3 regions of the Amycolatopsis roodepoortensis genome follow, and region 2 is predicted to be linked to each of the others. Evidence: riboswitches for the same ligand, from Rfam matches in the RefSeq annotation. Region 2 holds a riboswitch; each other region holds the start of a gene.
The links. A riboswitch is a leader RNA that binds a small molecule or an ion and turns the genes downstream of it on or off. The one in region 2 is predicted to bind S-adenosylmethionine.

Region 1 (9,955 bases), 4.1 Mb from region 2:
CCGTCATCGGGGCCCACACCGGCCCCGGTGTGCTCGGTGTCGTGATCCAGCGAGCCGGTTAGAAAACCGGCAAGCCTCCCACGCCTCCCCGACGGAAACCGGTGAACAGGGCGCGGCCGCGGCCGGGTTGTCCACAACACCCCACTTGTCCACAGCCTCGGGATTCACCACTGCCGCCCGCCACTCCCGCTCCGTAGCGTCGTTCACGTGTTCGACCAAACCGCCCGTCCATCGGGACCCTCCGTCAACGCCAGGCTGGCGTGGCTGGCAGCGCAGCTGTCGTCGCCCACCCAGGGCCCGCCCGCGGGCAGGCTCGCCCGCCGCTGGGTGCCCGCCCGGTTCACGGCGGACGGGATCCCGGTGAACCGGCGGTGGTTCGTCGTGGCGGCCGTGCTGATCGCGGTGGCCGTGATCGTGACCGGCGCGATCGCCTTGTTCGGACACCGGCCGGGGGCGGAGACCCCGCCGCCCCTGCCGTCGGCGAAGGCCGCCGGAGACGTCCCCGCCGCGGCGGGCAAGGCGCCTCTGGTGATCAGCGTCGTCGGCCGGGTCCTCAAACCCGGCCTGGTCACGGTCCCTCCGGGCGCACGGGTCGCCGATGCCCTCACGGCGGCCGGTGGGGCACAGCCCGGAACGGATCTGACCGGAGTGAATCTGGCCCGGCGGCTCACCGACGGCGAGCAGGTGGCCGTCGGCGTCCCCGTTCCCGCCGCGGCGGGAACGGCGGCACCGCCGGGGAAGCTCGACCTGAATTCGGCCACGGCCGAGCAACTCGACACCCTGCCCGGGGTCGGCGAAGTGATGGCGAAACGCATCGTCGACTGGCGGTCCGGGCACGGCGGGTTCACCAGCGTCGAGCAACTCCGTGACATAGAAGGGATCGGCGAAAGCAAGTTCAAGAAGGTCCGGGAATTGGTGTCCGTCGGATGAACCCGTCCGCCGATCCGTCCGAAGTGGACACCGCGTCGTGGCGAGGGCAGGACGTGCGGCTGATACCGGCCGCGATGACTGCCTGGCTCGGCACTCTTTCCGGGTTGTTGGGCGGCTGGTGGATCACGATGCTCTGCGGTGCGGCCGCCGTGGTGCTCGCGATCGCCGCCGGTGTCCGCGCCCGCCGGACGGCGTCCCGGTGGGTGGCGGGCCTGGGTGCCCTGGCCGTCCTCGGCGTGCTCACCGCCGGTCCGGTGGCGCTACGGATCCGGGCCGCCGAGCATGACGACCTCCGTGCTGCCGCCGCACGGGGGAGTGACGTCACCACGAGGGTGGTGGTCACCGAGCGGCCACGTCCGGTCCGCGGTGCCGGATACGCCGATCGCCGGGCAGGCACCCGCCTGGTGGTCATCGCCGCGACGGTGGACACCGCGGTGACGGGTGATCGGGTGGTGGATTCGGCCGGCCGGATCCTCCTGCTGGCTCCCGCCGAGGGGTGGACCGGCCTGTTGCCCGGGCAGCAGGTCACCGCCTCGGGGCGGCTCGCGCCGTCGAAGGGGGCCGAACTGACGGTCGCGGTCCTCTCGGTGCGAGGCCCGCCGTCGGCCCTCGGGCCGGAGCCTTGGTGGCAGCGAGCCGCGGAATCGCTGCGCGCCGGGCTCCGGGAGCTGTGCGCCGTCCTCCCGGAGGAGCAGGCCGGTCTCGTGCCCGGGCTGGTCGTGGGGGACACGAGCACACTGTCCCCGAGGGTCGAACGCGAGTTCACGGACTCCGGCATGTCCCACCTGATGGCCGTGAGCGGTGGGAACGTGGCGATCGTCTGCGGCTCGATCCTCCTCCTGCTGAGGGTGCTCCGGGTCGGGCCGCGGACTTCCGCCGCCGCGGCCGCCGCGGGGCTCGCCGGGTTCGTGGTCCTCGCCGGGCCCGCGCCCAGCGTGCTTCGCGCCGGGGTGATGGGGGCGGTCGGGCTGCTGGCGCTGGCACTGGGGCGCCGGGGTTCGGCGCTGCCCGCGCTGGCGTTCGCGGTGGCGGGGCTCGTCGTGGCCGACCCCGCGATGGCCGCCGACTTCGGGTTCGCGCTTTCGGTATTGGCCACGGCCGGGCTGGTACTGCTGGCGCCGAGGTGGGCGGATTGGCTGGTCGGACGCGGTGTTCCGGCAGGCTACGCCGAGGGGCTGACCATCCCGCTGGCCGCGTTCGTGGTGACGACGCCGGTCATCGCGGGTATGGCGGGATCGGTCAGTCTCGTCTCGGTGGTGACCAACGTGCTCGCCGCGCCGGTGGTCGCCCCGGCCACCGTGTTCGGCGTGCTCGCCACCGTCGTCGGCCCGTGGTGGCCGTCGGCGGGAACTCTGCTGGTCCGCCTGACCGAACCCGAGGCGAGCTGGCTCATCACCGTGGCCCGCCACGGCGCCCGTGCGCCGGGAGCGGTCCTGGACTGGCCGGATGGCTGGTGGGGCGGGTTACTGGCGGCCGGATTGCTCGTCGTCCTGCTCGTCGCCATCCGGCTGCGGCACGCCAGGATCCTCCTGGCGGTCGCGTTGGCCGTCGGACTGCTCGTCTTCGTGCCGGTGCGAGTGCTTGCTCCGGCATGGCCGCCGGCGTCGTGGAGTGCCGTCGCCTGCGACGTCGGGCAGGGTGATGCCGTCGCCCTCGCCACAGGTGAGCAAGGGCGGGCGGTCCTGGTCGACACCGGGCCGGAGCCGGGGCCGGTCGACGAATGCCTGAGCAGGCTCGGCGTCGACCGGGTGCCGTTGATCGTGCTGAGTCATCTGCACGCCGACCACATCGGCGGTCTCGAATCCGTCTTCGAGGGCAGGTCGGTCGGGGCGGTCGCCGTCGGCCCCGGCCGGGCTCCCGCCTGGGCGTGGCAGCAGGTCGCGGACGAGACCGCGCGCCGCGGGATTCCCTTGCTGGAGCTGGAGATCGGGCAACGGCTGGACTGGCCGGGGCTGTCACTGGACGTACTGGGGCCGCGGTACGTCACCAGTCGATCGGTCCGCGAACAGGACGGCACGGTGATCAACAACGGCTCGGTCGTCCTGCGCGCCGGGACCCCGGCGGGCCGGGTGCTGCTGACGGGCGACATCGAGCTCGCGGCGCAGACCGACCTGATGGCCGAGGGCGCCGAACTGGGTGCCGAGATCCTGAAGGTCCCGCACCACGGAAGCCGTTACACGGCACCGGATTTCCTCAACGCCGTCGCGCCGCGGGCGGCGTTGGTGAGCGTCGGCGCCGGAAACACCTACGGACATCCGAACAAGTCCACTTTGGACAATCTGGTGGCCATCGGCGCGTCGGTCGCCAGGACGGACACGGACGGCGACACCGCTGTCGTCGCCGACGCGCGAGGCCTCGCCCTGGTGCGCCGGGGCGAGCCCCGCGGCCCGCCTCGTTCTTGAGGCGGGCCGTCGGGAACTCAGATGCCCAGAGCCTCGCGGACCGCGTCGGCCGAGGCGCTGACGGTGGCCTTCGGGCCGATCTTGTCCTCGACGGCGTCGAGGGTCTTGAGCCCGTCACCGGTGATCAGCAGGACGATCTCCTCGTCCGGGTTGAGCTTGCCGGTTTCGATGAGCTTCTTGGCCGTCGCGACGGTGACGCCGCCGGCGGTCTCGGTGAAGATGCCTTCGGTGCGGGCGAGCAGCCGGATGCCCTCGACGACCTCTTCGTCGGTGACGTCTTCGATCGCACCGCCGGTGCGGTTGACCACGTCGAGGACGTAGGGGCCGTCGGCCGGGTTCCCGATCGCCAGCGACCGGGCGATCGTGTCCGGCTTGACCGGCTGGACGACGTCGTGCCCGGCACGGAAGGCCGCCGAGACGGGGGAGCAGCCGGTGGCCTGCGCGCCGAACACCTTGTACGGCGTCTCGTCGACGAGGCCGAGCTGTCCGAACTCGCGGAAACCCTTGTCCACCTTGGTGAGCTGGGAACCGGAGGCGATCGGCACCACGATCTGGGAGGGAAGCCGCCAGCCGAGCTGTTCGGCGACCTCGAAGGCCAGCGTCTTGGAGCCTTCCGAGTAGTAGGGCCGGACGTTCACGTTGACGAACGCCCAGCTCTCCTGCTCGGCGGCGAGCTGGGTGGCGAGCCGGTTCACGTCGTCGTAGTTGCCGTCGACCGCGATCAGGTCACCGTCGTACACGGCGGTGGTGAGGATCTTGGCGCGTTCCAGGGTCTTCGGGATCAGCACGACCGACCGCCAGCCGGCGCGGGCCGCCGCGGCGGCGACGGCGTTGGCCAGGTTGCCGGTCGAGGGACAGGCGAGCACGTCGAACCCGAACTCGCGCGCGGCCGCCAGAGCAACGGCGACCACGCGGTCCTTGAACGAGTGAGTGGGGTTGCCGGTGTCGTCCTTGACCCAGACCTTCTTGACGCCCAAGGCTTTCGCGAGCCTGTCGGCCTGGATGAGCCGGGTGGCGCCGGGTTCGGTGTTGGGGATCTCTTCGACGTTCGAGGGAACGGGAAGGAGTTTCTTGTAGCGCCAGATGTTCTTCGGTCCGGCTTCGATGTCCTCGCGGCGCACGCGGCCGAAGTCGTAGGCGACTTCGAGCGGCGAGAAGTCCTCGGCGGAAACGAATTCGGGGGCGAGCGGCTGCCGGTGTCCCTCTTCCTTCGACACCAGTTCGACGGCCGGTCCGAGATCCGGGGTCTTGGTGGTGGAGGTCGTGCCGAGGGTTGCGGTCATCGCGAGGTTCCTTTCCTCATCTGCCCCGCCATGGCGGGCCGGAATTGGCACCGTGTTCGTCAGCTATCCCGCGATCGCGGAATGACAGGCTGACGCCGGTTGCCGGGGCTTCATCGGGCCGTTCCCTCTGCCCCTCTGGATGAGCGGTATTCGATTGTCGGCACGCGTGTGATCGCGTCGCCTCGCCAACACCGTACGACATGAGGCTCAGGTGGGGCCACCGTGCCCGCAACACATCACCGGACAAAGCACACGAGAGGAGGAGTGGCAGGATCGTCACCGTGACGACGCAAGCTTCCGCCCCATCGCCGCTGGTCCTGGTTCTCGGTGAGGAAGAGCTGCTGATCGAACGCGCGGTCCGCAGCGCTTCGGACGCGGCCAAAGCGGCCGATCCGACGGCGGATCTCACCCGGATCCGGGTGTCGGACCTCACAGTCCCGGCACTCGCGGAGATGGTCAGCCCCTCTCTATTCGCCGAAGGGAGGGTGATCGTCCTCGAATCCGCGCACGACATCTCGCAGGAGCTCGCCGACGGGGTGATGGCCTACGTCAAGGCCCCCGCCGACGGCATCGTGCTCGTCGTCGTGCACAGCGGAGGTGGCCGGAGCAAGGCCGCGAAGGGGCTCCCCACCGCCTTGAAGAAGGCCGGTGCGGAGGTCGTCGAGTGCCCGAAACTGACCAAGCCCGCCGAGCGGGAATCCTTTGTCCGCAACGAGGTCCGCCGGGTCGGCGGGAAGATCGACGGTGCGGCCGTGCTCGCGTTGATCGACGCGGTCGGTTCGGATCTGCGTGAACTGTCGTCGGCCGCGACCCAGCTGGTCGCGGACGCCGGCGGAGCGGTCGACGAGCAGGCGGTCCGGCGCTATCACCGGGGTCGCGCGGACGTGAACGGGTTCGCCGTGGCGGAGAAGGCCGTCGCCGGGGACAAGGCGGCGGCGCTGGAGTCGCTGCGCTGGGCGATGCAGCTGGGCGTGCCGCACGTGCTGGTCGCGGACGCCCTCGCCGACGCCGTCCGGACGATCGCGCGGGTGTCCGGTGCCGGTCGCGGCAACCCGAACCAGATGGCGGGTGAGCTGGGCATGCCGCCGTGGAAGGTGCGCAAGGCGCAGGGACAGGCCCGCGGCTGGGGCCAGGACGGGCTCGCCACCGCGATGCGGGTGGTCGCCCGGCTCAACGCCGAGGTCAAGGGAGTCGCGGCCAACCCGGAGTACGCGCTGGAGCGTGCCGTCCTGGAGGTCGTCGACGCCCACGGTACAAGCCGCTGAACACGGCGAAGGGCCCCGGCGACTCGCGTCGCCGGGGCCCTTCGAAAGCCGATCAGAGAGAGTTCGCGCGCTTCGCCAGCGCGGACTTCTTGTTGGCGGCCTGGTTGGCGTGGAGAACGCCCTTGGTCACGGCCTTGTCCAGCTTCTTGGCCGCGTCCTTCTGCAGTTCCAGGGCCTTGGCCTTGTCGCCGGCGTCGGCGGCCTCACGGAACTTGCGGATCGCGGTCTTCACCGAGGACCGGATCGCCTGGTTGCGCTGACGCGCCTTCTCGTTGGTGGTGATGCGCTTGATCTGCGACTTGATGTTGGCCACGGGGGCGCTCCTCTTGAATCTCTCGGTGGTTTCACCGTCGCGCTGTGACCGGCCCTGCGTACTCGTGAGAGCGCGCGGGTTTCCTCCATGACGGAATGCCACACGACGGTGAAAGGCAAGCTTAACAGCCGTCCAGGGGTGGCTCGCGGCCACCTCGGGACGAGGGCTTGAGGTACGGTGCGGAGCGTAGTGCCTAGGGTTCCGCCGCCTGCCCGCTCGGGAAACACACAATCAGGGCAGACGGGACAGGTCCGAGCGGCACCATCGGCGGGGCCGGAAGCGCCGCCGTTCATCTGACGGGACAAAAGCCTGGAGGACCGGTGTTTTCCGCATGCGCGGAAAACGTGAAAGGTCCGTCGTGAACGCCACCGCCCTGTCCTTCGTCGTCATCGCCGCCGTCATCCACGCGGGCTGGAATCTCGCGGCCAAGCGGATCCGTCGTGGTGGAGCCCGGTTCGTCTGGGCTTACTACAGCCTGTCGGCTGTCCTGCTCGTCCCCGTCATGGTCGTCTCGCTGGCCGTGGAGCCGCAACGTCCACAGTGGACCTGGTTGTTCGCCGCGGTGGTCACCGCGGTGTTCCACGTCACCTACGGGGTCGTCCTCCAGCGGGGCTACGCCGTCGGCGACCTCTCCGTCGTCTATCCCGTCGCCCGCGGTACCGGACCGCTGATCTCGGTGCTCGCGGCCGTCGTCCTGCTCGGCGAGCGACCGGGGGTGCTCGGCCTGGTGGGCGCGTTCCTCGTGGTCGCCGGGGTGCTGGTGATCGGGACCGGGCGGGCGCCGGCGCATGCCGACGCCGCCGATCGTGTCGCCCGCCGCAAAGGCCTGATCTACGGACTGCTGACCGGTCTCACGATCGCCGCTTACACCCTGTGGGACGCGCATTCGGTCACGGGTCTCGGGGTCCCGCCGATCGTTTACTTCGGAACCGGCGCGATCGTGCAGAGCGTCCTCATGACGCCGTACGCGCTGAAGGACCGCGAAGAGGTCTCGTGGCTCTGGCGCGAACACAAGCGTGAGGTGCTCGTCGTCGGCGTGTTGTCGCCGGTCGCCTACCTGCTGGTGCTTTACGCCCTCCAGATCGCTCCGGTGAGCCTCGTCGCACCGGCGAGGGAGCTGAGCATCGTCCTGGGTGGCCTTGCCGCCTGGCTGGTCCTGGGGGAGGCGAACGCCGTCCGCAGGCTGGCCGGGTCGGTGGTGGTGCTGGCGGGGATCACCGCGATTGCGATGGCCTGAACCCATCCGGTAGGGATTGAGCCATGGACGTGCTGAGCAGCAGGGTGCTGATCCACCCGAAGGACCTCGACGTGTCGACGGCGTTCTATCGGGACACCCTGGGCCTGGCCATCGACAAGGAGTTCCCCGGCGGGACGGTGTTCTTCGCCGGGAACGGGTCGATCGAGATCGTCGGTACCGGGAAGACCGGTCCGACCCCTGACGTCGCCTTGTGGCTCCAGGTCCGGGACCTGCCGGCGGCGCTCGAGGAACTCGCGGAGAAGGGATTGGAGCCTGTCCGCGGGGCGCGACGTGAACCCTGGGGGCTGGACGAAGCGTGGATCGCCGACCCGGACGGCACCAGGATCGTGCTGGTCGAGGTGCCGCGTGAGCACCCGTTGCGCACTGACCCGCGTTAGTTCAGCGGCTTGATCGCGCGCAGCTGAGCGGCGAGCGAGGCACCGAGGCCCGGCGGTTCCCAGGTCCAGGTCTGCAGGTCGGTGAAGCCGGCGGCGGCCACTTCGTCGGCCAGCTCGTGGCGGGAGACCGGCAGCCACTTCTCGTGCGACGACAGCAGCAGCCGCCCGCCGGGCCGCAACACACGGAACAGTTCGGCGAATCCGGCCGCCCGGTCCTCCCACAATTGCACGTTGTTGACGCTCAGGACCACGTCGACGCTTTCGTCCGGCTGGCCGGTCGAGGCCGCGGTGCCGGGCCGCAGCTCCACCTCGTCGCCGCAGCGACGGCGCGAGAGGGCGAGCATCTCCGGGGAGGGATCGACACCGATCGCGCGGCCCGCGCGTCCGGCCGTGGCCTCGAGACCGACGCCCGGGCCCGGGCCTACGACCAGGGCGGTTTCGCCGGACTCGATCGACGCCAGCTCGACGATGCGAAGCTCAGTGGCGGCGTTGCCGTGGGCCATCGCCCGGCCACCGAACCGGCCGAGCAGTCCCCGGGGACGGCCGAACGTTCGGTCGAGTATCTGGGACAGTGAAGTGCTCATACTTCGAGGGCACCACAGCTCACCACGGGCCGCATCGGGGATGACCCCCACTCGCACCCGGAGCGGCATGGGAGCATAGAGGTGGCACACCCCGACCTTCGCGAGGAAACCCGTTGACGACGTTCGCCGACACGACCTTCACGCCCCCGGAGCTCATCCGGAACTTCTGCATCATCGCGCACATCGACCACGGCAAGTCGACCCTGGCCGACCGGATGCTGCAGCTCACCGGCGTGGTCGAGGAGCGGGCCATGCGCGCTCAGTACCTCGACCGCATGGACATCGAACGGGAACGCGGGATCACCATCAAGGCGCAGAACGTGCGCCTGCCCTGGAAGGTCGACGGCCAGGATCATGTCCTGCACCTGATCGACACTCCCGGCCACGTGGACTTCACCTACGAGGTTTCCCGGGCACTGGAGGCCTGCGAAGGGGCGATTCTGCTGGTCGACGCGGCTCAGGGGATCGAGGCGCAGACGCTGGCGAACCTCTACCTGGCGCTCGAGAAGAACCTGCACATCATCCCGGTGCTGAACAAGATCGACCTGCCGTCGGCCGATCCGGACAAGTACGCGGCCGAGCTGGCGCACATCATCGGCTGCGAGCCCTCGGACGTGCTCCGCGTGTCGGCGAAGACCGGTATGGGCGTGACCGAACTGCTCGACGAGTGCGTGAAGCAGGTCCCGCCGCCGGTCGGCGACGCGGACGCGCCCGCCCGGGCGATGATCTTCGACTCGGTCTACGACACCTACCGGGGTGTCGTGACCTACATCAGGGTCGTCGACGGGAAGATCACGCCGCGCGAGCGGATCAAGATGATGTCGACCGGTGCCACCCACGAACTCCTCGAGGTCGGGATCATCTCTCCGGAGCCCAAGGCCAGCAAGGGGCTCGGGGTCGGCGAGGTGGGCTACCTCATCACCGGGGTGAAGGACGTCCGTCAGTCGAAGGTCGGTGACACCGTCACCTCCGAGCGCAAGGGTGCCGAGGAGCCGCTCGCTGGCTACCGCGAGCCGAAGCCGATGGTCTACTCGGGTCTGTACCCGGTCGACGGGTCGGACTACCCCGAACTGCGTGAAGCACTGGACAAGCTCCAGCTCAACGACGCCGCGCTCGCCTATGAGCCGGAAACCTCAGTGGCGCTCGGGTTCGGATTCCGCTGTGGCTTCCTCGGCCTGCTGCACCTGGAGATCACCCGGGACCGGCTCGAGCGCGAATTCGGCCTCGACCTGATTTCGACCGCGCCGAACGTCATCTACAACGTCGTGCTCGAGGACAAGAGCGAGGTCGTGGTGACGAACCCCTCGGACTGGCCGTCCGGGATGAAGATCTCCGAGGTCCACGAGCCGGTCTCCAAGGTGAGCATCCTGGCGCCGTCGGAGTTCGTCGGCACGATCATGGAGCTGTGCCAGGCCAAGCGCGGCACGCTGCTGGGGATGGACTACCTCTCCGAGGACCGCGTCGAGCTGCGCTACAACATCCCGCTCGCGGAGATCATCTTCGACTTCTTCGACACGCTGAAGTCGCGTACGCGTGGTTACGC
Region 2 (9,955 bases):
AAAGCCCCAGCAGTTTCGCCAGCCCCGCGTCGACGCGCATACCGTCGAGCCCGTCGGGAACGGGCAACATCCGCGCGCTCATTCGCTCGCCGCTTTCTTCTTGTCCTTGGTGGATGTTCCGTCGTAGTCCTTGCCCAGCAAGGAAAGGATCACGATGAGCACGCCGCCGACGCAGATCGCGGAGTCGGCGACGTTGAAGATCGCCCAGCCCTGCCCGTTCGGCGCGAACGCGGAGATCATGTCGACCACGTGCCCCTGCAGCGGCCCGGGCGCACGGAAGATCCGGTCGGTCAGGTTGCCGAGCGCGCCCGCCAGCACCAGGCCGAGGCCGATCGCCCAGCCGGTCGAGCGCAGCCGCCGGGCCAGCCAGACGATGGCGATCACGACGGCGATCGCGACGAGCGCGAGCACCCAGGTCAGCCCGGTGGCCATCGAGAAAGCGGCGCCGGGGTTGCGCACCAGCTGGAAGTACACGAGCCCGCCGAGGAACTCGACCGGCTGCTTGCCCTCCAGCGTGGACACGGCGATCTGCTTCGTGAGGAGGTCGATCCCCCACAGCACCGCGGCGACGGCGAACACCAGGGCGACGCGCTTCTTGGGCAGCGGGGGCGACGGTGGCGCCGTTTCGGGCTCAGTACTCACCGCCCCATTGTCCACTGAGCGTGTTCAGGACTCCCCGGCGGCCGTCTTCGGCCTGCTCAGCAGCGCCGCGAACGCCCCGGCGAGCACGACCAGCGACGAAAGCACGAGCGCGAGCTGTCCTTGGGCGAGCACGACCGCGCAGAGCACGAACGCCGCGGCCACGACGAGCACCAGCACACTGCGCTCCAGCCACGCGAGCCCCGCCAGGCCGAGTGTCAGCAGGATCGCGCTCCGGGTGTCGCCGTCGAGATCGAATTCCCAGTAGCCGACCAGATCCGCCAGCACGATGGCCACCAGTCCGCCGAGCGCGATCGCGGCGACCTTCCACCAGCGCAGGGTCTTCGTCCGGAAGGCGTAGAACAGCACCGTGCCGAGGTAGACCGCGAGGACGGCGAACAGCCAGCCGTCGGTCCGGCCGGCGGCGATGTCGAACGACGCGTCCAGCGCGGCCACGTTCGCGCGGCTCATCTCGACCCCGTACAAGCCCACGTACCCGAACGAATGTCGTTCACCGGCGGGCGCGTAGGCGAACCAGCCCCCGGACCACATTCCGCCGAAAGCCACCACCAGCAGCTGGGCGAAACCCAGCAACGCCAGCGGAAACCAGTAACGCGGTCGCTCGTTCCCCATACAGGGTGAGGGTAGTGGGTCAGGCGCAGAACGGAGGAAGCTCCCGCGGATCGTTCTCCGGCACCCAGCGGCCCTCCGGCTTCTCGTACTGCCAGCGCGCGCCGCGGGCGACGATCTGGCGCAGCGCCAGGACGATCCGGTCCACGTGCTCGGTGGTGCTGCCGAGGCCGAGGCTGACCCGCACGGCCTGCTGCCCCGTCGAACCGGCCACGGCGATCAGCCGCTTCGTCGCCACGTGCGCGCAGAACGCGCCGTCCCGCACGCCGATTCCGTACTCCGCCGAAAGGACCGCGGCGAGCCAGCCCGGGTCGAAGCCGTCGACGACGAAGCTGAGCGTGCCGACCCGGTCGACCGGCGCGTCGAACAGCCGCAGTTCGGCGAATCCGGGGATGGCGGCGAGGCCGCGGCGCAGACGCGCCAGCAGTTCCTCCTCGTGGGCGACGATCCCGTCCCAGTTCGCGGCCAGGGTCTCGCAGGCGACGCCGAGCGCGTAGACGCCGACGGTGTTGGGGGAACCTGCTTCGTGCCGCTCGGGACCGGAGTTCCAGACGACGCCGAGGTTTTCGGAGTCACGGTTGACGAGCTTCGTCGCGCCACCGCCGGCGAGGTACGGCTGGGCCGCGCACAGCCAGTCGGCGCGGCCGATCAGCGCGCCGGCACCGAAAGGCGCGTACAGCTTGTGGCCCGACAGCGCGACGTAGTCGACGTCCAGTTCGCGCACCGAGATCTTCCGGTGCGGCGCGAGCTGCGCCGCGTCGAGCGCGATCCGGGCGCCGTGTCGCCGCGCGACGGCCGCGATCTCCTTGACCGGCAACAGTTCCCCGGTCACGTTGGACGCGCCGGTGAGCACCACCAGCCGCGGTCCCTGCGGGCAGTCCGCGAGCGCTTCGTCCACAGCGGACACCGCGGCGAGCCGGGTCCGCGGGGTTTCGATCCGGCGGACGTTCGGTCCCTTCCACGGCAGCAGCGCGGCGTGGTGCTCGGTGTCGAACACGATGACCGACGTGTGCTTCGGCAGGCTGCGCGCGAGAAGGTTGAAGGAATCGGTGGTGTTGCGGGTGAACACGACGGTGTCGGTCGATCGCGCGTCGACGAAGTCGCGCAGGATTCCGCGCGTGCGCTCGTAAAGCTTGGTCGAAACCTGCGAAGCGAACCCGGCGCCGCGGTGCACGCTGGCGTACCAGGGCAGGAATTCGTCGACCGCGGCACGCACCTTGTCCAGACACGGGGCGCTCGCCGCGTGATCGAGGTTGGCGTAGCCGATGTCGCCGCCGGTGACCAGCGGAACCCGCAGATCGGCGCACGCGACCGCCGGGATCTGGTGCGTGGCAACGACTTCAGCGGGGCCGTTCGTGCGTTCGAGAGCGAGGGTCATCGTCATCCTCCGGGCCAGGGGACCCGGCGAGGATCCCGCGCTTGCCCGCCGCACCACGCGACGAGCCAGGTCCTCACCCGGGGCACCCCACCGCGGAAGGAGGGTTGCCGGTCAGCTAGCCGGGGCTTGACGCTGACACTCGTGACCTACGGACGAAGTTAGCGGATGGGCGGGCGATCGAGCCAGCCCTCGTCCGCATCTTGAGACGCCGCTCACGTGTTCCGCAAGCGGGAAGAACCGCTGCCCGGCGCCGCGCCGCGCCGGGCAACGGCAGGTCAGGCCCGGAATCGGCCGGGCAGCGGGACGGTCGAGCGGGAGGAGACCTCGGTCGCGGTGCCGGAGTACTGATCGGTGCCCGCGGTGAACTGCCAGCCGCCGAAGGTCTTGCCGTCGATGGCTTCGCCGTAGGCCTCGGCGACCTTGGTCGAGACCTCGTCGTAGGACAGGCCGTTCCAGTTGCCCGCGCCGACCCCGAAGTCGCGCGAGTCGCCGCCCTGCGCGGCGGCCGTCGGCAGGGTCCACAGGGTGAAGTGCACGTGCGCGCCGGTGCTGCTGCCACCGCAGGGCAGCGCGTTGCCGGTCCGGCCGAGAGCGTCGCCCGGGGCGACCTTCTGGCCGTCGGTGACCGAAATGCCCTCCAGGTGGTAGTACCCGGTCCGCCAGCCGCCGTCGTGGTCGACGGTCACCCAGTCGCCGCCGGAGCAGTGCTGGATCCGGACCGTGCCCGCCAGCGGGGCGCGAACGGTCTTGTCGCCCGGGCTGAAGTCGATGGCGTTCTTCACTCCGGACGTGCCGTTGTCCGAGTGGATCCCCGCCGAGTAGACCGACTGGCCAGTGTCGAAGGGCAGCCCGAAGGCAGGAAAAGCGCCGGCCGCAGTAGCCGTCGGGGCGGCTAGAACCACTCCGACGAGTGCCAAAGTGGCCCCCAGGCCAGCGAACCGCACAGGAAGCTTCGTCACCTTGCGTACTCCTTACCCCGTGACACTCACCCATTCGATGGAGTCGATTGCGGGGAAAGTAATCCAAAAGGAGTACAAATGGGAAGAAGTTTCTGAGATCAACCGACGAACAGCTGGTGCCGGTTCGTGACCTACTGGCCGGATTCGCCCTTCCACCTGGCGAGGCGGCCCGCGCGGTCGACGGCCCGCAGGCGTCGTTCGGCCGCGTCACGGGCTTCGGCGGTGGTCACGACGAGTAACTGGTCGCGCTCCTGGAGCCGAGTGTTCTTGTTCGGAGTGAAGCCGGAGCCGTCGCGGACGAGCAGGCTGATCGTCGCCCCCACCGGCAGGCGCAGCTCGGCCAGGTACACGCCGTGCATCTTCGATCCGGTGTTGATCCGGACCTGCAGGAGTTCGGCGCCCATCTCGTCGAGCGGCGCGGAGTCGACGTCGATCTCGTGCGCCTCGGCGTGCTGGGCCAGCCCGAGGATTCTCGCGAGCGGGGTCAGCGTGGCCCCTTGGAGCAGCGTCAGCACGATGACCAGCACGAATACCGCGTCGACCAGTTCCTGCGCGCCCGGCACCCCGGACGACAGCGGGATCAGCGCGAGCACGATCGGGACCGCCCCGCGCAGCCCGGCCCAGGACAGGAACACCTGTTCTCGCCAGGGGATCTTGAACGGCAGTGCCGACAGCAGCACCGACAGGGGGCGGGCGAGCAGCAGCACGACCGCGCCCGCGACCAGGCCCTGGATGAGGCTTTCGAAGATCCTGCTCGGCGAGGCGAACAGGCCGAGCAACACGAACAGGCCGATCTGCGCGAGCCAGCCGAGCCCTTCGGCGAAGGACAGCGTGTCCGACCGGTGCGGCAGCTTCGAGTTGCCCAGCACCAGGGCCGCGACGTAGGTGGCGAGCAGGCCCGACGCGTGGGCGAGCTGCCCGCTCGAATACGCCACGACGCAGACCGCGACCGTGGCCAGCGGGTACAGACCGGTGGCGGGAAGCGCCGCCCGGCGCAGCGCGAACGCCCCGCCCCAGCCGAAGGCCAGGCCGATCACCAGCCCGGCGGCGAGTTCGTAGACCACCAGCAGCGGCAGCGACCAGTCGATGGTCGTCCCCTCGGCGAGGACGACGACGGCGATGTAGGCCGGGGCGTCGTTGATCCCCGACTCGATCTCCAGCGCGCCGACGAGCCGCTTGCCGATCCCCGCGGATCTCAGCACCGAGAAGACCGCGGCGGCGTCGGTCGAGGCCAGTACCGCGCCCCACAGCAACGCCATCCGCCAGTCCAGGCCCAGTAACCAGTGCAGGGCGGCGCCGGTGACCGCGATGCTCACCACCACGGCCACTGTGGACAGTGCGATTCCGATGCCCAGCGAGGGTTTCACGGCCGACCAGCGGGTGGTGAGACCACCTTCGGACAGGATCATCACCAGCGCGGCGAGGCCGAGCGACTGGGTGAGCTCGGGGTTGTCGTACTGGATGCCGAACCCGGCTTCGCCGAGCAGGACCCCCATCCCCAGGTACAGCAGCAGCGAGGGAAGGCCGACCCGGATCGACACCCGGACGGCGATCACGGCGACGAGCAGCACGGCGCCGCCGGTGCCGAGGATGAGCGGGAGTTGCTCCATGTCGCCTCCCGTTCCGGTCGCCGTGAGGGCTCCAGAATAGTGAGGCGGTGATCGTCACACGTTCGTGTACCGGTCGGAAAGCGCGCGGACAACCTGTGTTACAGACTGTCCACTAGGGACTGCGCAGGGCCACCAGGTCGACACCGAGTGCCGCGAACGGCTTTTCCGCCGCGGGCAGGACCTTCACCGCGCGGTTGCCCTCACGGGACAACCAGCCGGCGCTCACACCGTGAGACAGTAACGCCGCTGGCACCCGGCCCGCCAAATGATCACGCCGGACCGTCCAATCCAGACAGTCGCGCAGCATCGGGCGGCGGCCGTCGTCGATCTCCACCCCGAGCGCGCCGAGCACCTCCCGCCCGCGACCGGTCAGCGTCAGGCCGCCGGCGTCGTCGATCAGCCCGGCGGCGAGCATTCCGTCCCGCAGTGCGACCCCGACCGTCCCGGCGAGGTGGTCGTAGCAGGTCCTGGCGAACTCGAGCCGCTTCACCCGCACCGACGACCGAAGCCCCTTCACCGGCCGGTGTTCGGCGTGCTGCGCCAGATGCTCGATCAGCTCCGCCACCCGGGGGTCGGCTATCCGGACGTAACTGTGCCTCCCTTGCTTGACCCGCACGACGAAACCGGCCTCGGTCAGCTTCGTCACGTGCTCGCTCGCCGTCGACGCGGCCACGTCGGCCGCGCCTGCCAGCTCGGTCACCGTCCAGGCACGCCCGTCGAGCAGCGCGAGACACATCGACGCGCGGCTCGGATCGGCGAGCACGGCCGCGACCTCGGCCAGGGCGATCGTCTCCATGCGTCCACCGTAGAAGACCCACGGTTCGGCGACCGCCGAAGCGTCAGCCCGCCAGGAACTTCGCCGCCAGCTGCACCGCGGGTTTGGAGTCGTTGGAACCTTCGAGCATGACGGCGAACGCCACGTCCCCGCGATAGCCGACGAACCAGCCGTTGGCGTCCGCGCCCGAGCCGAATTGCGCCGTCCCGGTCTTTCCGAAGACCGCTCCGCTGCCCTTCAACGCCTTCGCGGTCCCTGTCGTGCAGACCTCGCGCATCATCGCGCGGACCTGGTTCAGCACCCCGGCGGGCGGGGCCTGGTACCCGGCGTTGACCTTGGTCTCCAGACCCTGCCACAGCTTCGGGACCACCGGCTTCCCCGTGGCGACCGTCGCGGCCATGAGTGCCGCGCCCAGCGGGCTGACCTGCACCCTGCCCTGCCCGATCCCGGCTTCGACCTGCTCGTCACCGCCGGCGGACGGCTCCACCTTCCCGGTCTCCGTCGACAGTCCCGGGATCTCGAAGTCGGCGTTGAGACCGAACTGGCTCGCGGCCTTCGCGAGACCGTCCGCGGGCAGCTGCTTGGCGAGCCGCCCGAAGGTCGTGTTGCACGACGCGGCGAACGCCGTCTTCAGCGAGACGGTCCCCAGGTCGAACCCGTTGTCGTTCTTGAGCGTGCGGGTGCCGATCTGCTCACTGCCCGGGCAGGCCAGCGGAGACTCGGCGGTGACGCCGCCCTGCTGCAACGCCGCCGGTCGCCGTGGCGATCTTGAAGGCCGACCCCGGCGAGTACAGGCCGTTGAGGGCCTTCGGCTGGTTCCCGGCGGCGCCGTTCTGCGCGACCGCCAGCAGTTCGCCCGAGGTCTTCATCGCGACGATGATCGCCGGCCCTTGGAAGCCGTCGACGGCTTTCTGGGCGGCGGTCTGGGAGGCCACGCTCAACGTCGAAACCAACGGCTTGTCCGTCTCGGCCGCCTGTCCGAAGAGCGTCTCGACCGGTTTTCCGGAGGCGTCCACGCGAGACACGGTGACAGTCGCTCCGGTGCCGCTGTTCTCCCCGGAAGCGACCTTGGACAACGCCCCCTGCAGGATCGGCGCGACGCCCGCCGCGTCACCGCCGACGAGAGCCTTGCCGTCGCGGTCGGTCACGACCGGTTGAGCCGAAACCGGCGCGATGGCGAGCCGCTGCCCGGCTTCGAGCTTCGGGTGGATCGCCGACATCGCCCAGCGGACGACCCATTTCCCGGCGTTGCGCACCAGGTCCAGCTTGCCTTCGTATTTCCAGACACTGCCGCCGGCGAACGTCCACGCGGCGTGGAAGGTGGCCGACGTCGAGGGTGCGTCACCCGGCGTCGTCGGGACCTCGCCGAGGGACGTCTTGACCGAGGCCCCGCCGAGGGCGTTGCGCGTCCCGGTCAGCGCGGCCGTGGCCGCCGCCGGATCGTCGACCGGGGCGGTGGTCAGGTCACCCGTGTCGAACAGCCGCAGAAACCGGGTGGCGACCTGGGCGGGGCTGTCCTGCGCGTTCGCGGTGGACTCCCCCGGCCCGCCTCCGGAGGCCGCGGGCGCCCGGTCCTCCTTGACCAGCAGCACCACCGCGGCCACCACGATGGCGACGACCGCCAGCGCGGCGCCGATCAGGATGCCTCTTTTCCGGGCAGGACTCATGGATTCGCTCTCCCCCATACGGCACGCCCCTCGCGCGCCCCCGGGCGCCAGCCTGCCGATTTCCCCCGCGCAAGGCGCGCTTCGGACGGGAATGCGGCTGATCCGAATCCTTTTCGTGATCCCGGTGATCGGGACCTCGCGACCGCATTGAAAGGCCCCCTCATCGCGGATTTGCGATGAAGGGGCCTTTCATGTCACCCGCGAGGTCAGGCCTTGGCGACCGCCACGGTCACCTTGGTGCCCTCCCCGACCGTCCCGGCCGAGCCGTCGGCGACGTCGCCGTAGGCCACCGAAGTCGCCAGCGTCTCCGAAGCGACGAACTCCTCGTGCGTCTTCGCCGCCGTGACCACGTCTTCCGGCGCGTCGACCGTCAGCGCGATCCGGTCGGCGACGTCGAGCCCGGCGTCACGGCGGGCCTGCTGCACGACCCGGACCAGGTCACGGGCCAGCCCCTCGGCCGCCAGCTCGTCGGTCACCTCGGTGTCGAGCAGCACCAGCCCGGCGCCGCCGGGCAGTTCCGCCGCCGCGCCGCCGCCCTTGGCGACGAGACGCCGGTCGTACTCGCCTTCGACGAGCTCGATCCCGGCCGCCACGACGGCGCCGCTCTCGGACGTCGTCCACTCACCGGCCTTGACGGCCTTGATCACCGTCTGGACGTCCTTGCCGAGCCGCGGACCGGCGGCGCGGGCGTTCACCGCGACCTCGAAACCGCCGTGCGCGGCGACGTCCGTGGTCAGCTCGACGGATTTGACGTTGACCTCGTCGCGCAGGATGTCGGTGAACTCGCGCAGCGACTCCGCCTCGTGCGCGGCGACGACCAGCTTGGCCAGCGGCAACCGCACCCGCAGCTTGTTCGACTTCCGCAGCGAGAGCGCCGAAGACGCCACCTGGCGCACCCGGTCCATCGCCGTCACCAGCGCCGCGTCGGCGGGCAGGTCGAGCGCGTTCGGCCAGTCGGTCAGGTGTACCGAACGGCCGCCGGTCAGCCCGCGCCAGACGACCTCGGTCGTCAGCGGCAGCAGCGGCGCCACCACCCGCGACGTCACCTCCAGCACGGTGTGCAGGGTGTCGATCGCGTCCTGCTCGCCCGCCCAGAACCGGTCGCGCGACCGGCGCACGTACCAGTTCGTCAGCACCTCGAGGAAGTCACGGACGGTCGAACAAGCGCCTGCGACGTCGTAGGTGTCGAGCGCGTGCTCGACGTCGGTCACCAGTTCGTGCGTCTTCGCCAGCACGTACCGGTCGAGGACGTGCTTCGAATCCGTGCGCCACTGGCCTTCCACGCCCTCGGCGTTCGCGTAGAGCGCGAGGAAGTAGTACGAGTTCCACAGCGGCAGCACGGCCTGGCGGACGGCGTCGCGGATGCCCTTGTCGGTGACGACCAGGTTCCCGCCGCGCAGGATCGGGCTCGCCATCAGGTACCAGCGCATCGCGTCGGAGCCGTCGCGGTCGAAGACCTCGTTGACGTCCGGGTAGTTGCGCAGCGACTTGGACATCTTCTGGCCGTCCGAACCGAGCACGATCCCGTGCGAGATGCAGGTGCGGAACGCCGGCCGGTCGAACAGCGCCGTCGCGAGCACGTGCAGCACGTAGAACCAGCCGCGGGTCTGCCCGATGTACTCGACGATGAAGTCACCCGGGTAGTGGTGCTCGAACCACTCGGTGTTCTCGAACGGGTAGTGCACCTGCGCGTAGGGCATCGAACCCGAGTCGAACCAGACGTCCAGCACGTCCTCGATCCGGCGCATGGTGGACTTCCCGGTCGGGTCGTCCGGGTTGGGCCGGGTCAGCTCGTCGATGAACGGCCGGTGCAGGTTCTCCAGCCGCACGCCGAAGTCGCGCTCGATCTCGTCGAGCGAACCGTAGACGTCGGTGCGCGGGTACGCCGGGTCGTCCGACTGCCACACCGGGATCGGCGTACCGAAGTACCGGTTGCGGGAGACCGACCAGTCGCGGGCGTTCTCCAGCCACTTGCCGAACTGGCCGTCCTTGACGTTCTCCGGGTACCAGGTGATCTGCTGGTTCAGCTCGACCATCCGGTCCTTGAACTCGGTCACCGCGACGAACCACGACGAGACGGCGCGGTAGATCAGCGGGTTGCGGCAGCGCCAGCAGTGCGGGTACGGGTGCTCGTAGGTCTCGTGACGCAGCAGGACCGCGCCCTGACGGCCGGCGGAACCGGTGCCGTTCTTGAGATCCTTGATGATGTTCGGGTTGGCGTCGAAGACCTGCTGGCCCTCGTAATCCGAGACGGTCGCGTCGAACTTGCCCTGCGCGTCCACCGGGGTGACCGGGAC
Region 3 (9,955 bases), 1.6 Mb from region 2:
GCATGACCTCCCAGCAGACGGCCGACAAGTACACGCGTCAGATCGGCCAGGACCTGCAGGGGCTCGGTCTCACCTACGACCTGTTCACCCGCACCACCACGGGCAACCACGCCGAGGTCACGCAGCAGATCTTCCTCGCGCTGCACCGCAACGGCTACGTCGTCCCCAAGACGACCCGGGGCGCGATCAGCCCCTCGACCGGCCGCACGCTGCCCGACCGGTACATCGAGGGCACGTGCCCGATCTGCGGCTACGACGGCGCCCGCGGCGACCAGTGCGACAACTGCGGCAACCAGCTCGACGCCGCCGAACTGATCAACCCGAAGTCCCGGATCAACGGTGAAACGCCGAAGTTCGTCGAGACCGAGCACTACTTCCTCGATTTGACGGCGTTCGTCGACACGCTGGGCAAGTGGCTGTCGAGCAAGACCGACTGGCGGCCGAACGTCCTCAACTTCACGAAGAACCTGATCGACGACATGCGGCCGCGGCCGATCACCCGTGATCTCGACTGGGGCGTGAAGATCCCGCTCGACGGCTGGCGCGACCAGCCGCTCAAGCGCTTCTACGTCTGGTTCGACGCGGTCATCGGGTACTTCTCGGCGAGCGTCGAGTGGGCGCGCCGCACCGGCAACCCGGACGCCTGGCAGGAGTGGTGGAACAACCCGGACGCCCGCTCCTACTACTTCATGGGCAAGGACAACATCACCTTCCACGCCCAGATCTGGCCCGCTCTGCTCTTCGGCCACAACGGCGAGGGCGATCGAGGCGGCGTCGCGGGCAAGTACGGCAAGCTGCACCTGCCCGACGAGATCGTTTCCAGCGAGTTCCTCACGATGAGCGGCTCGAAGTTCTCGACCTCGCGCGGCACGGTCATCTACGTCCACGACTTCCTGCGCGATTTCGGCCCGGACACACTGCGGTACTTCATCTCGGTCGCGGGGCCCGAGACCCAGGACACGGACTTCACCTGGGACGAATTCGTTCGCCGGACCAACTTCGAGTTGGCGAACGAATGGGGCAACCTCGTCAACCGGTCCATCTCGATGGCCCACAAGAACGTCGGGGCCATTCCTCGTCCCGACGCCCCCACGGCCGCCGACGAGGAGCTCAAGGAGCTCTCCCGTAAGGCGTTCGACACCGCCGGCGCCCACTTGCAGCGGTCACGGTTCAAGGCCGCCGCGAGCGAGGCCATGCGCGTGGTCACCGCCGCGAACCGGTACCTGTCGGACCAGGAGCCCTGGAAGCTCAAGGACGACCCCGCCCGGCGCGACAGCGTTCTCCACACGGCTCTGCAGGTCGTCTCGGACGCCAACACGCTGCTGACCCCCTTCCTGCCCCACTCGGCGCAGAAGGTGCACGAGGCGCTCGGTGGCACCGGCGTCTGGGCGGCCCAGCCCGAGCTTCAGGAAGTCGAGGACCTCGACATCCCTGGCCGGATCAACCCCATCCTCACCGGGGATTACAAGGCCGAGCAGGCGCGCTGGAAGTCCGTGCCGATCGAGGTCGGCAAGCCGCTGGAGAAGCCGACCCCGCTGTTCGCCAAGCTGGACCCGGAACTCGGCGAGACCGGTCCCGAATGGGCCCCGATCTCGAAGTGATCAGCTGATGGGTGCGGAGAAGAAGGAACTGCCGCCGATCCCGGACAGGTTGCCGGTTTCGGTGGTGGACGCGCATACCCACCTCGACGCGTGCGGCGCGGTCACCGCGGCTGATGTGACAGCCATGGTCGACCGCGCCGAACGCGCCGGTGTCTCCCGGGTCATCACCGTCGCGGACGATCTCGCAGCCGCTCGCTGGGCCGCGCAAGCGTCCACTTGGGACCCGCGGGTCTGGGCCGCCGTCGCGATCCATCCCACGCGTACCAAGGATTTCGGCGAGCCCGAGAAATCCGAAGTGGAGCGTCTCGCCAACGAGTCCAGAGTGGTCGCGGTCGGCGAGACCGGCCTCGACTACTACTGGGACTACTCGCCCCACGACGCGCAGCAGGACGCCTTCCGGTGGCATATCGATCTCGCCAAGCGGATCGGCAAACCGCTGATGATCCACGATCGAGACGCCCACGACGACGTCCTCCGGATCCTGGAGGAAGAGGGCGCGCCCGAGCAGGTCGTCTTCCACTGTTTCTCCGGAGACGAGCACATCGCGCGCCGGTGCGTCGACGCGGGATACGTGCTTTCGTTCGCCGGCACGGTCAGCTTCCGTAACGCTCGCGGGCTCCACGAGGCGGCACGGATCGTCCCCGCGGACCAGTACCTCGTCGAAACGGACGCTCCGTTCCTGACCCCGCATCCGTTCCGCGGACGTCCGAACGAGCCCTACTGTGCCGCCTACACGGTTCGGCACCTCGCCTCGCTCAGGGGCGAGGCCGTACACGAGGTGGCCGAATCGGTGCGAACGACCGCCGAGCGGGTCTTCGGATTGCCGACAGTCACCACCGGTTGAACGGATTGCGACATTAGTGATCAGCAATGGTCCACTCTGATGAGTGACCAACGTCACGACACTCCGGGCGGTGTTTGCGCAACCCGGCGAGGTTCGTTACTGTCCCGTGATCGTGCCGGTCGGGACCCGCTCAAGCGGTTTCCGGCTGTTACGCCCACAGTCACGTCAGTGCACGTCGGGGAAGCGGAACCAGGAGAGGTACGGCCTGGAACCGTGACGATGGCGCTGGCTGCGGGTGTCGGACTTCTAGAGGTGTGCCGAAGCGCGCATCGAGACGAAGGACGTAGTGGAGTGGTTGTCGAGCTCCTCGACGTCTTGGGAAAGGGAACGACCCAGTGACTGGTAGCAGTAGGCAGGATGGCTCGCGCCTCGGCGCAGAGACGAACACCTTAGCTTCCGCCGGTTCGGTTGCCGTGCTCGACCGCGACACGCAGTACGGCGAGCTGGACTACTCCGACGATCCGCGCATCACCCACCAGGACGTCCTGGCCGCGCTCGGCCCCGACGCCGACATGCTGATGGCCGAGATCGACGTCGACGTCGACGAGCTGATCCGCCTCATCAGCGCCGAGACCACCATGCTCCCGCCGATCGTCATCCCGGACGAGCTGGCCGAGGACCGCACCGCGGGCGCGCCGATGAAGGCCGCGACCAAGGACGAGGTCATCGCGAACTCGACCCGGGTCTGGAAGAAGCGTTTCCTCAAGGGAACCGTCATGGCGGTGCTGCTCACCCTCGGTGGTGGCGGCGCGGCCGCGATGGCGATGAACAAGAGCGTCACGCTCGACGTCGACGGCAAGCAGCAGACCGTCCACAGCTTCGGCGACACCGTCGGTGAGGTCCTCGAAGACGCCGGCCTCTCCGTCGGCGCGCACGACTCGCTCTCGCCCTCGCCTCAGGCCGAGGTGGGCGACGGCGGCGTCATCAAGCTGGAGCGCGGTCGCAAGCTGAACCTGATCGTCGACGGCGCGCCGCAGCAGGAATCCTGGGTCCGCGCGACCAACCTCGGCGAAGCGCTGAACCAGCTCGGTCGCGCCGACCTCGCCAAGGCCGGCACCTGGACTTCGCTCCCGCAGAACGGCGAGCTGCCCCTCGAAGGCGCCACCGTCGAGGTCAAGACCCTCAAGAACGTCACGGTCTACGACGGCGCGAACGAACCGCGCAAGGTCCAGACCAACTCCGTCACCACCAAGGAATTCCTCGGTGAGCTCCGGATGACCCTCGGCCCGGACGACGAGGCCGTCGGCGGTCTCGACGTGAAGCTGGTCGACGGCGCCGAGGTCCACATCAGCCGGACCGGCGTCACCATGGTCAAGCAGAACGAGGAAATCGCGCCGCCCGAGCAGAAGGTCGACGACCCGAACCTCGAAAAGGGCAAGACCAAGGTCGAGGACCCGGGCACCCCGGGCCAGAAGACCGTGACCTACAAGGTCACCAAGCGCAACGGCAAAGAGGTCGGCCGCGAGAAGGTCTCGGAAGAGGTCATCACCGAGGCCAAGCCCAAGATCGTCAAGGTCGGTACCAAGAAGCCCGCCGACCCGGTCATCGGGGACGCCGGCGCCTGGGACCGCATCGCGCAGTGCGAGTCGACCGGGAACTGGTCCGCCAACACCGGCAACGGCTACTACGGTGGCCTGCAGTTCAACAAGAGCACCTGGGACGCCTACGGCGGCGACCAGTACGCCGCGTACCCGCACCAGGCCAGCAAGGCCCAGCAGATCGCTGTCGCCGAGAAGGTCCGCGAGGACCGTGGCGGCTACGGCGCTTGGCCGCACTGTGGCAAGAAGGCCTGACGCCAGATCATTCCCCTTTCCTGAAGGTCACCGTGTGGGTTCGCCCGCGAGGTGGCCTTCAGGCCGTTAGGGGCTTGGGTGGCTGAGCCGGGTTCCCGGCCCTCGGTCTGGAGAATCTCGCCCACCAGCGCGCGGTCCGTATGTGGGCCACGTTCCTGGCCGGTTGTCGAAGCCCTCCTCCGCCGCGGGGCGGGCTTTGGGGGCTCTGAGGCGGCGTCTGGACGGGCTGGGGACGGTTGGCGGGCTCCGTGGCCGGCTCGGCAGCCTGAGACTGCTCGCTGACCCGTTCCGAGCTCTGCCGGGGCACGGGGATGTCCGGGTCGCTTTCCGCGAGCTCGACGATCTCCGCGAACGCGTCGCCGCGACGCTCTGCCGGCGAACGGTCGTCGGCTTCCTTGTCAGGGGCCGGATAGGCCCGCGGCACCAGGAGCGCGTTCAGGCGGGCGCCCGTCTCGGCATCGAGGTCGCCGCGCATGTCCCAGCGGCCGGTTCGTTTCTGGCGCAACCAGAACTCGCTCCGCCGCCTTTGCGGAGCGGGGTCGTCTTTGGGTTTTCCATCCGGGTCGTGTTCTGCGAGCAGCTCCGTGCCCGCGACCGTGACGTCGCGCGGTCTCGCGACGCCGGCGAGTTCGACCAAGCCCTTCTCGGCCTCGAGCCGTGCGCTCGCCGTGACGTGCTCGGGCAGCTTCTTCATGACCGTGACGATCCGGTCGATACTGGCCTCGGCCAACGCGCCGGTGGTGGCCGAGGTGCCGGTCAGGGGCGCGACGGGGTCGATCGACGTGCCGTCGCGCGCCCGTCTCGAATTGAGCGCCAGCGCTCTGCCGGTCACTCTTTGAGCCTCTGCTCGAGGCACCCGGGCCACATGTTCGTAGAAGACGGCGATCGAGTTGTATCCGTAGAGGTCCCGGACACCACGTGACTCGATCTCGGCCAGGATCTGGCCGACCTCGGCGACAAGACGTCGCCCTTCGCGTAGCCGAGTCCGCAACTCGTCGAGAAGCAGTTCGGCGTCGCCTTCCGGCAGGTTGAGCGGGAAGGCCTTGGGAATGTTTGTGCTGGTCATCCCTCGATTGTCGAGGCAGATTCGAACGAATGCACGGTATCGATCGGGTGGATGATCATCACGCTCCGGCTGCGCCGAACTGCGCCGATCACCCTTGAGTGGGATACGTGTCGCTTGGGAAAAGCCATCCGGATGGTGGGGTCGGATCAGGCCGGCCCCATGCCTGAGCGATGCCTCCGGTCCCACTCCTCGCGGAGCACCCCGTAGACGACGGCGTCATGGACGCCGCCGGACCAGCGCCGGGCGCGCCGGAACCGGCCTTCTTCGACGAACCCGAGCCGCCGCCCGACGGCGATCATCCCCGGGTTCCCCGAGAACGTGGCGAAGTCCAGGCGGAGCGTGTCGGTGCGGGAGAACAAGTAGGTCGTCCACATGCGCAAGGCCTCGGTGCCGAACCCGCCGCCCCAAAACCGTTCGTCGTAGATGACCAGCCCCATCCGCCGCCAGTCGGTCTCCCTGCTTTCCCAATACCAACTGACCCGGCCGATCAATCTTCCGTCGCTCAGGTCGCATACGGCGAGGCTGGTGCGGGGATCGGGCGGCTCGGCCTTGATCGTGGTGAGTTCGCGCGCCGTGGATTCGACGGCGGCCGTGGTCGGGGTGCCGAAATAGGGTCCGTTCGTTTCGTGCCAGGGCCGCGCGGGATCGAGTAGGTCGAGGAGCGGCCCGAGGTCGGAAGGGCGCCAGTCGCGCAGCCGGACTTTTTCACCATCGAGTACGACGTCGTCCACCGGCCAATCGTGGCTTACCGGGCCTGGTTACGATCGTCGGGTGACTGAACTGCTCGGTCCTGCGGAAATCAGGGCGCTCGCGGCCGAGCTGGACGTACGTCCGACCAAGAAGCTCGGCCAGAACTTCGTGCACGATCCCAACACGGTGCGCCGCATCGTCGACCTCTCGGGGATCGGCGAAGGGGACGTCGTCCTGGAGGTCGGGCCGGGCCTCGGCTCGCTGACACTCGGACTGCTCGCGACCGGCGCCGAGGTCGTCGCGGTCGAAATCGATCCCGTGCTGGCGGGACGGCTGCCGAGCACCGTGGCCGAGCGAGGCGGGGCCGAAAGGCTGACGGTCGTCGGCGCGGACGCGTTGCGGATCACCGCGGACGATCTGCCCGCACGACCGACGGCGCTCGTCGCGAACCTGCCGTACAACGTCGCCGTTCCCGTCGTGCTCCACCTGCTCGCCGAACTGCCGTCGCTGACCAGTGGTCTCGTAATGGTCCAGACCGAGGTCGCGGACAGGATGGCGGCGGGTCCGGGAAGCCGGACTTACGGCGTGCCCAGCGTCAAGCTCGCCTGGTACGGGAAGACGCGCAAGGTCGCCGCGGTGCCCCGGGCGGTGTTCTGGCCTGTTCCGAACGTCGACTCCGCCTTGGTCGCCTTCGAACGGGGCGACGTGGTGTCGTCCGTGGAACGGGAGCGGCTGTTCGCGGTCGTCGATGCCGCCTTCTCGCAACGGCGGAAGACCTTGCGGGCCGCGTTGGCGTCTTGGGCCGGTTCCGCCGAACGCGCGGGGGAACTGCTCGAAAAGGCGGGTATCGACCCGAAAACCCGCGGGGAGCAGCTGGACGTCCATCAGTTCGCCCGGATCGCCGCGGCTGCCGGCTGACCACCTGGCGCAGGTGTGACCGGGGCCGCGCGACTGCGTGGTTCCTCCTCTCGATCCGGCGCGGGCGAACCTTGTCTTAGCAGGCAGCGCGCCTGCCGCAGGCCGGGTACGCCAGCCGGCGTCCCATGATATGGGCAGCCAATCCTGTATGATGGACGCGACCAGACGTGTGATCTGCGCCTACGCGCTTGCTTTCATCCAGTGGGATCGGTTTTACTCAGTGAGCCATCCCGAGCGACTGAGAGACCTGGCTCGCCGAAGTCGCAGCAACCACCCTCCACAGGGCAGGTGCTACAGCCAGGACCGATGGAGGCTGTGCCTAATGAACAGGGTCACCCACCCGCTCCTGCTGACCAGGCGACGTGTCGTCGATGAAGGTCGCCGCACGGTAAGTGCGTGTCGACGCTCCACCGTTACTGCCTGAGTTCTTTCCCTTACCTCTGAATCCGTCCGTTTCCCGGACGGTCACTCGGTGACGGTTGGCGCGCTCGAAAGAAGCAGCGCCCCATTTGCATGGAGCCTTTCGTGATCACTGTCGAAAACCTGTCCAAGTCCTTTCCCCTCAACGGAAATCCCGTCGTCGCACTGCGCGATGTGAGCGTGGACATCCAAGCTGGCTCGCTGTTCGGAGTCGTCGGTCCGGCGGGCTCCGGCAAATCGACCCTCGCTCGTTGCATCGGTCTCCAGGAGCGTCCCGACCGCGGCGTCGTCCGTCTCGACGGCCTCAACACCGGGACCCTCGACGGACGCCGTCTCCGCGAAATCCGGCGCCAGGTCGGAGTCGTGAGCACCAAGCCGGAGCTGCTCGCCGAGCGCACCATCGCCGGCAACATCGCTTCGCCGCTCGAACAGCTCGGCCTCGACGGCCCGCAGCGCCGTAACCGGGTCGGCAACCTGCTCGATCTGGTCGGGCTCACCCCCCGTGCCGGGCAGCGACCGGGCGACCTGTCCGAGGGCCAGCTGCGCCGGGTGGCCATCGCCAAGGCGCTGGCCGCCGGACCGTCCGTGCTCTTGGCCGACGACCCGACGGCGGGCGTGCAGCCCGAGGAGTCCGGCGCGGTCCTGACCGTGCTCGACCGTGCGCGCGCCGAACTCGGCGTCACGGTGCTGCTCACCACGCCCGACGCGGGTGTGGTCCGCCGTGTCTGCGACGACGTCGCGGTGCTGGAGGCCGGCGCGGTCATCGAACGCGGAACCGTGCTCGACCTGATCTCCGACCCGAACAGCCGGACCGCGCAGGCGCTGCTTCCCGCGATCGAAACCGGGCGGGCGCAGGCCTCGAAGTACGACCGCGCGGTGGACGTCGTGCTCGTCGGCTTCGCCTCGGTCGGTGCGCTGCTGCCGGAGGCCGCCGGTCGCTTCGACGTCGAGCTCGCCACCATCGGGGGCGGCCTGACCCGGATCGGAGACACTCCGGTCGGCCGGTTCCGCCTCGGGGTGCGCGGTGAGCGCGCGGACGCCGCGCTCGCCTGGATCGCCGAACGTGGCGGCCACGTGACCCACCCGGTCCGCGGACCGCAGGGTGTCGCCGCCTGATTTCTCTCCGAACGGGCCGCTCAGGACGAACTGCGTCCGGGGCGGCCCGTTCGCGTCTGCCCCCTCCGTTCTCTTTCTCCTGGTGGCAGCGCAAGTGGAGCGGCCACGTAGGCTTGAGGCGTGCTCGCCGTCGTACCGCCCCCAGTAACCGTCAGGGTTCCCGCCAAGGTCAACCTGCACCTGTCGGTCGGTGACGTACGCCCGGACGGTTACCACGAGCTGGTGACCGTGTTCCAGGCGCTTTCCCTGACCGACGAGGTGACCGTCGCGGTCACCGAAGACCCCGGCGTCGAGGTCTACGGCGAAGGTGAAGGTTCCGTGCCGACAGGAGCCAATAACCTCGCCTGGAAAGCGGCGCAGGCGCTGGCGGCCCATGTCGGCAAGGCGGATGGCGAGTCCAAGGTCAGAGTGGTGCTGCGCAAGGGCATCCCGGTCGCGGGCGGGATGGCCGGTGGCAGTGCCGACGCGGCCGCGACCCTGGTGGGGCTCGCGTCGCTTTGGAAGCTCGACATTTCCCGGGACGAGCTGGCGGGTATCGCCGCGAAGCTCGGCAGCGATGTTCCTTTCGCGCTTTACGGCGGGACAGCGCTGGGCACCGGCCGGGGCGAGCAGCTGGTGCCCGTCTTGTCGAGGCACACCTTCCACTGGGTCTTGGCGTTCGACCAGCGTGGGCTTTCGACTCCGAGGGTGTTCGGCGAGCTGGACAAGTTGCGTGAAGAGGGCAGCCCGCCGCGGATCGGCTCACACACCCCGGTGGTGGAGGCGCTGGCCTCCGGCGACCCGCGGCAGTTGGCGCTGCTTCTCGGCAATGACCTGCAGGCGGCCGCTGTCTCACTGCGTCCGGGGCTGCGCCGCACATTGCGGGCGGGAGTCAACGCGGGTGCGCTCGCCGGCACCGTGTCCGGGTCCGGGCCGACCTGCGCCTTTCTGTGCGCGGACGCCCAGTCGGCCGTCGAGGTCGCCGCGGAACTGTCCGGCGCCGGTGTCTGTCGCACGGTGCGTGTCGCGCACGGGCCGGTCCCCGGAGCCCGGCTGGTCGGCGGAGACGACGCGCCGCGGCCGTCGCCGCCTCGGGTGCACGCATAAGGGTGTCCGAAATGGACATCGACCAATTCGTTGTGGTGCGAGCTTTTTGGAAAGGATCGGCTGAGGCATGGCCAACTTGGTCAACCTGGAGTCGGTGAGCAAGTCCTTCGGGGTGCGCCCGCTGCTCGACGGTGTTTCGCTCGGTGTGGCGGAGGGGCAGCGTATCGGTGTCGTCGGTCTCAACGGGGGCGGGAAGACGACGCTGCTGGAGGTCCTCGCGGGGATCAGCGAGCCGGACACGGGACGTGTCAGTCAGGTCCGGGGCCTGCGGATGGCCGTGGTCACCCAGCGGACCGAACTTCCCGACGGCAGCACGGTCGGAGATGTCGTGCTGGAACGCTACGGCGCGGAGCACGAGTGGGCCGCTGACGCGCGTGTCCGGTCCATTATGGATGGTCTGGGTATCACCGCTCTCGGCATC

Region 1: linked by a shared signal. The riboswitch ahead of thrC (threonine synthase) and the one ahead of NQK81_RS38750 (aminotransferase class V-fold PLP-dependent enzyme) in region 2 are both predicted to bind S-adenosylmethionine.
Region 3: linked by a shared signal. The riboswitch ahead of NQK81_RS30955 (methionine ABC transporter ATP-binding protein) and the one ahead of NQK81_RS38750 (aminotransferase class V-fold PLP-dependent enzyme) in region 2 are both predicted to bind S-adenosylmethionine.

Annotation. Positions count from the first base shown of each region.
Region 1 covers NZ_CP102415.1:2,655,886-2,665,840, reverse strand. Annotated here, with positions in the region: gene NQK81_RS12445 (DegV family protein) at 1-62, shown strand, start outside; gene NQK81_RS12440 (ComEA family DNA-binding protein) at 208-930, shown strand; gene NQK81_RS12435 (ComEC/Rec2 family competence protein) at 927-3,332, shown strand; gene thrC (threonine synthase) at 3,350-4,615, opposite strand; SAM riboswitch class I at 4,629-4,761, opposite strand; gene holA (DNA polymerase III subunit delta) at 4,897-5,880, shown strand; gene rpsT (30S ribosomal protein S20) at 5,933-6,193, opposite strand; gene NQK81_RS12415 (EamA family transporter) at 6,525-7,430, shown strand; gene NQK81_RS12410 (VOC family protein) at 7,454-7,828, shown strand; gene NQK81_RS12405 (class I SAM-dependent methyltransferase) at 7,825-8,412, opposite strand; gene lepA (translation elongation factor 4) at 8,526-9,955, shown strand, end outside.
Region 2 covers NZ_CP102415.1:8,034,015-8,043,969, reverse strand. Annotated here, with positions in the region: gene NQK81_RS38765 (RluA family pseudouridine synthase) at 1-82, opposite strand, end outside; gene lspA (signal peptidase II) at 79-642, opposite strand; gene NQK81_RS38755 (hypothetical protein) at 667-1,272, opposite strand; gene NQK81_RS38750 (aminotransferase class V-fold PLP-dependent enzyme) at 1,292-2,647, opposite strand; SAM riboswitch class IV at 2,680-2,794, opposite strand; gene NQK81_RS38745 (M23 family metallopeptidase) at 2,923-3,606, opposite strand; gene NQK81_RS38740 (potassium/proton antiporter) at 3,738-5,216, opposite strand; gene NQK81_RS38735 (ArsR/SmtB family transcription factor) at 5,329-6,012, opposite strand; partial or broken gene NQK81_RS38730 (penicillin-binding transpeptidase domain-containing protein) at 6,056-7,658, opposite strand; gene ileS (isoleucine--tRNA ligase) at 7,865-9,955, opposite strand, start outside.
Region 3 covers NZ_CP102415.1:6,453,861-6,463,815, forward strand. Annotated here, with positions in the region: gene metG (methionine--tRNA ligase) at 1-1,601, shown strand, start outside; gene NQK81_RS30930 (TatD family hydrolase) at 1,609-2,445, shown strand; gene NQK81_RS30935 (resuscitation-promoting factor) at 2,859-4,238, shown strand; gene NQK81_RS30940 (DUF222 domain-containing protein) at 4,297-5,304, opposite strand; gene NQK81_RS30945 (GNAT family N-acetyltransferase) at 5,451-6,035, opposite strand; gene rsmA (16S rRNA (adenine(1518)-N(6)/adenine(1519)-N(6))-dimethyltransferase RsmA) at 6,076-6,912, shown strand; SAM riboswitch class I at 7,135-7,225, shown strand; gene NQK81_RS30955 (methionine ABC transporter ATP-binding protein) at 7,438-8,448, shown strand; gene NQK81_RS30960 (4-(cytidine 5'-diphospho)-2-C-methyl-D-erythritol kinase) at 8,569-9,534, shown strand; gene NQK81_RS30965 (ABC-F family ATP-binding cassette domain-containing protein) at 9,602-9,955, shown strand, end outside.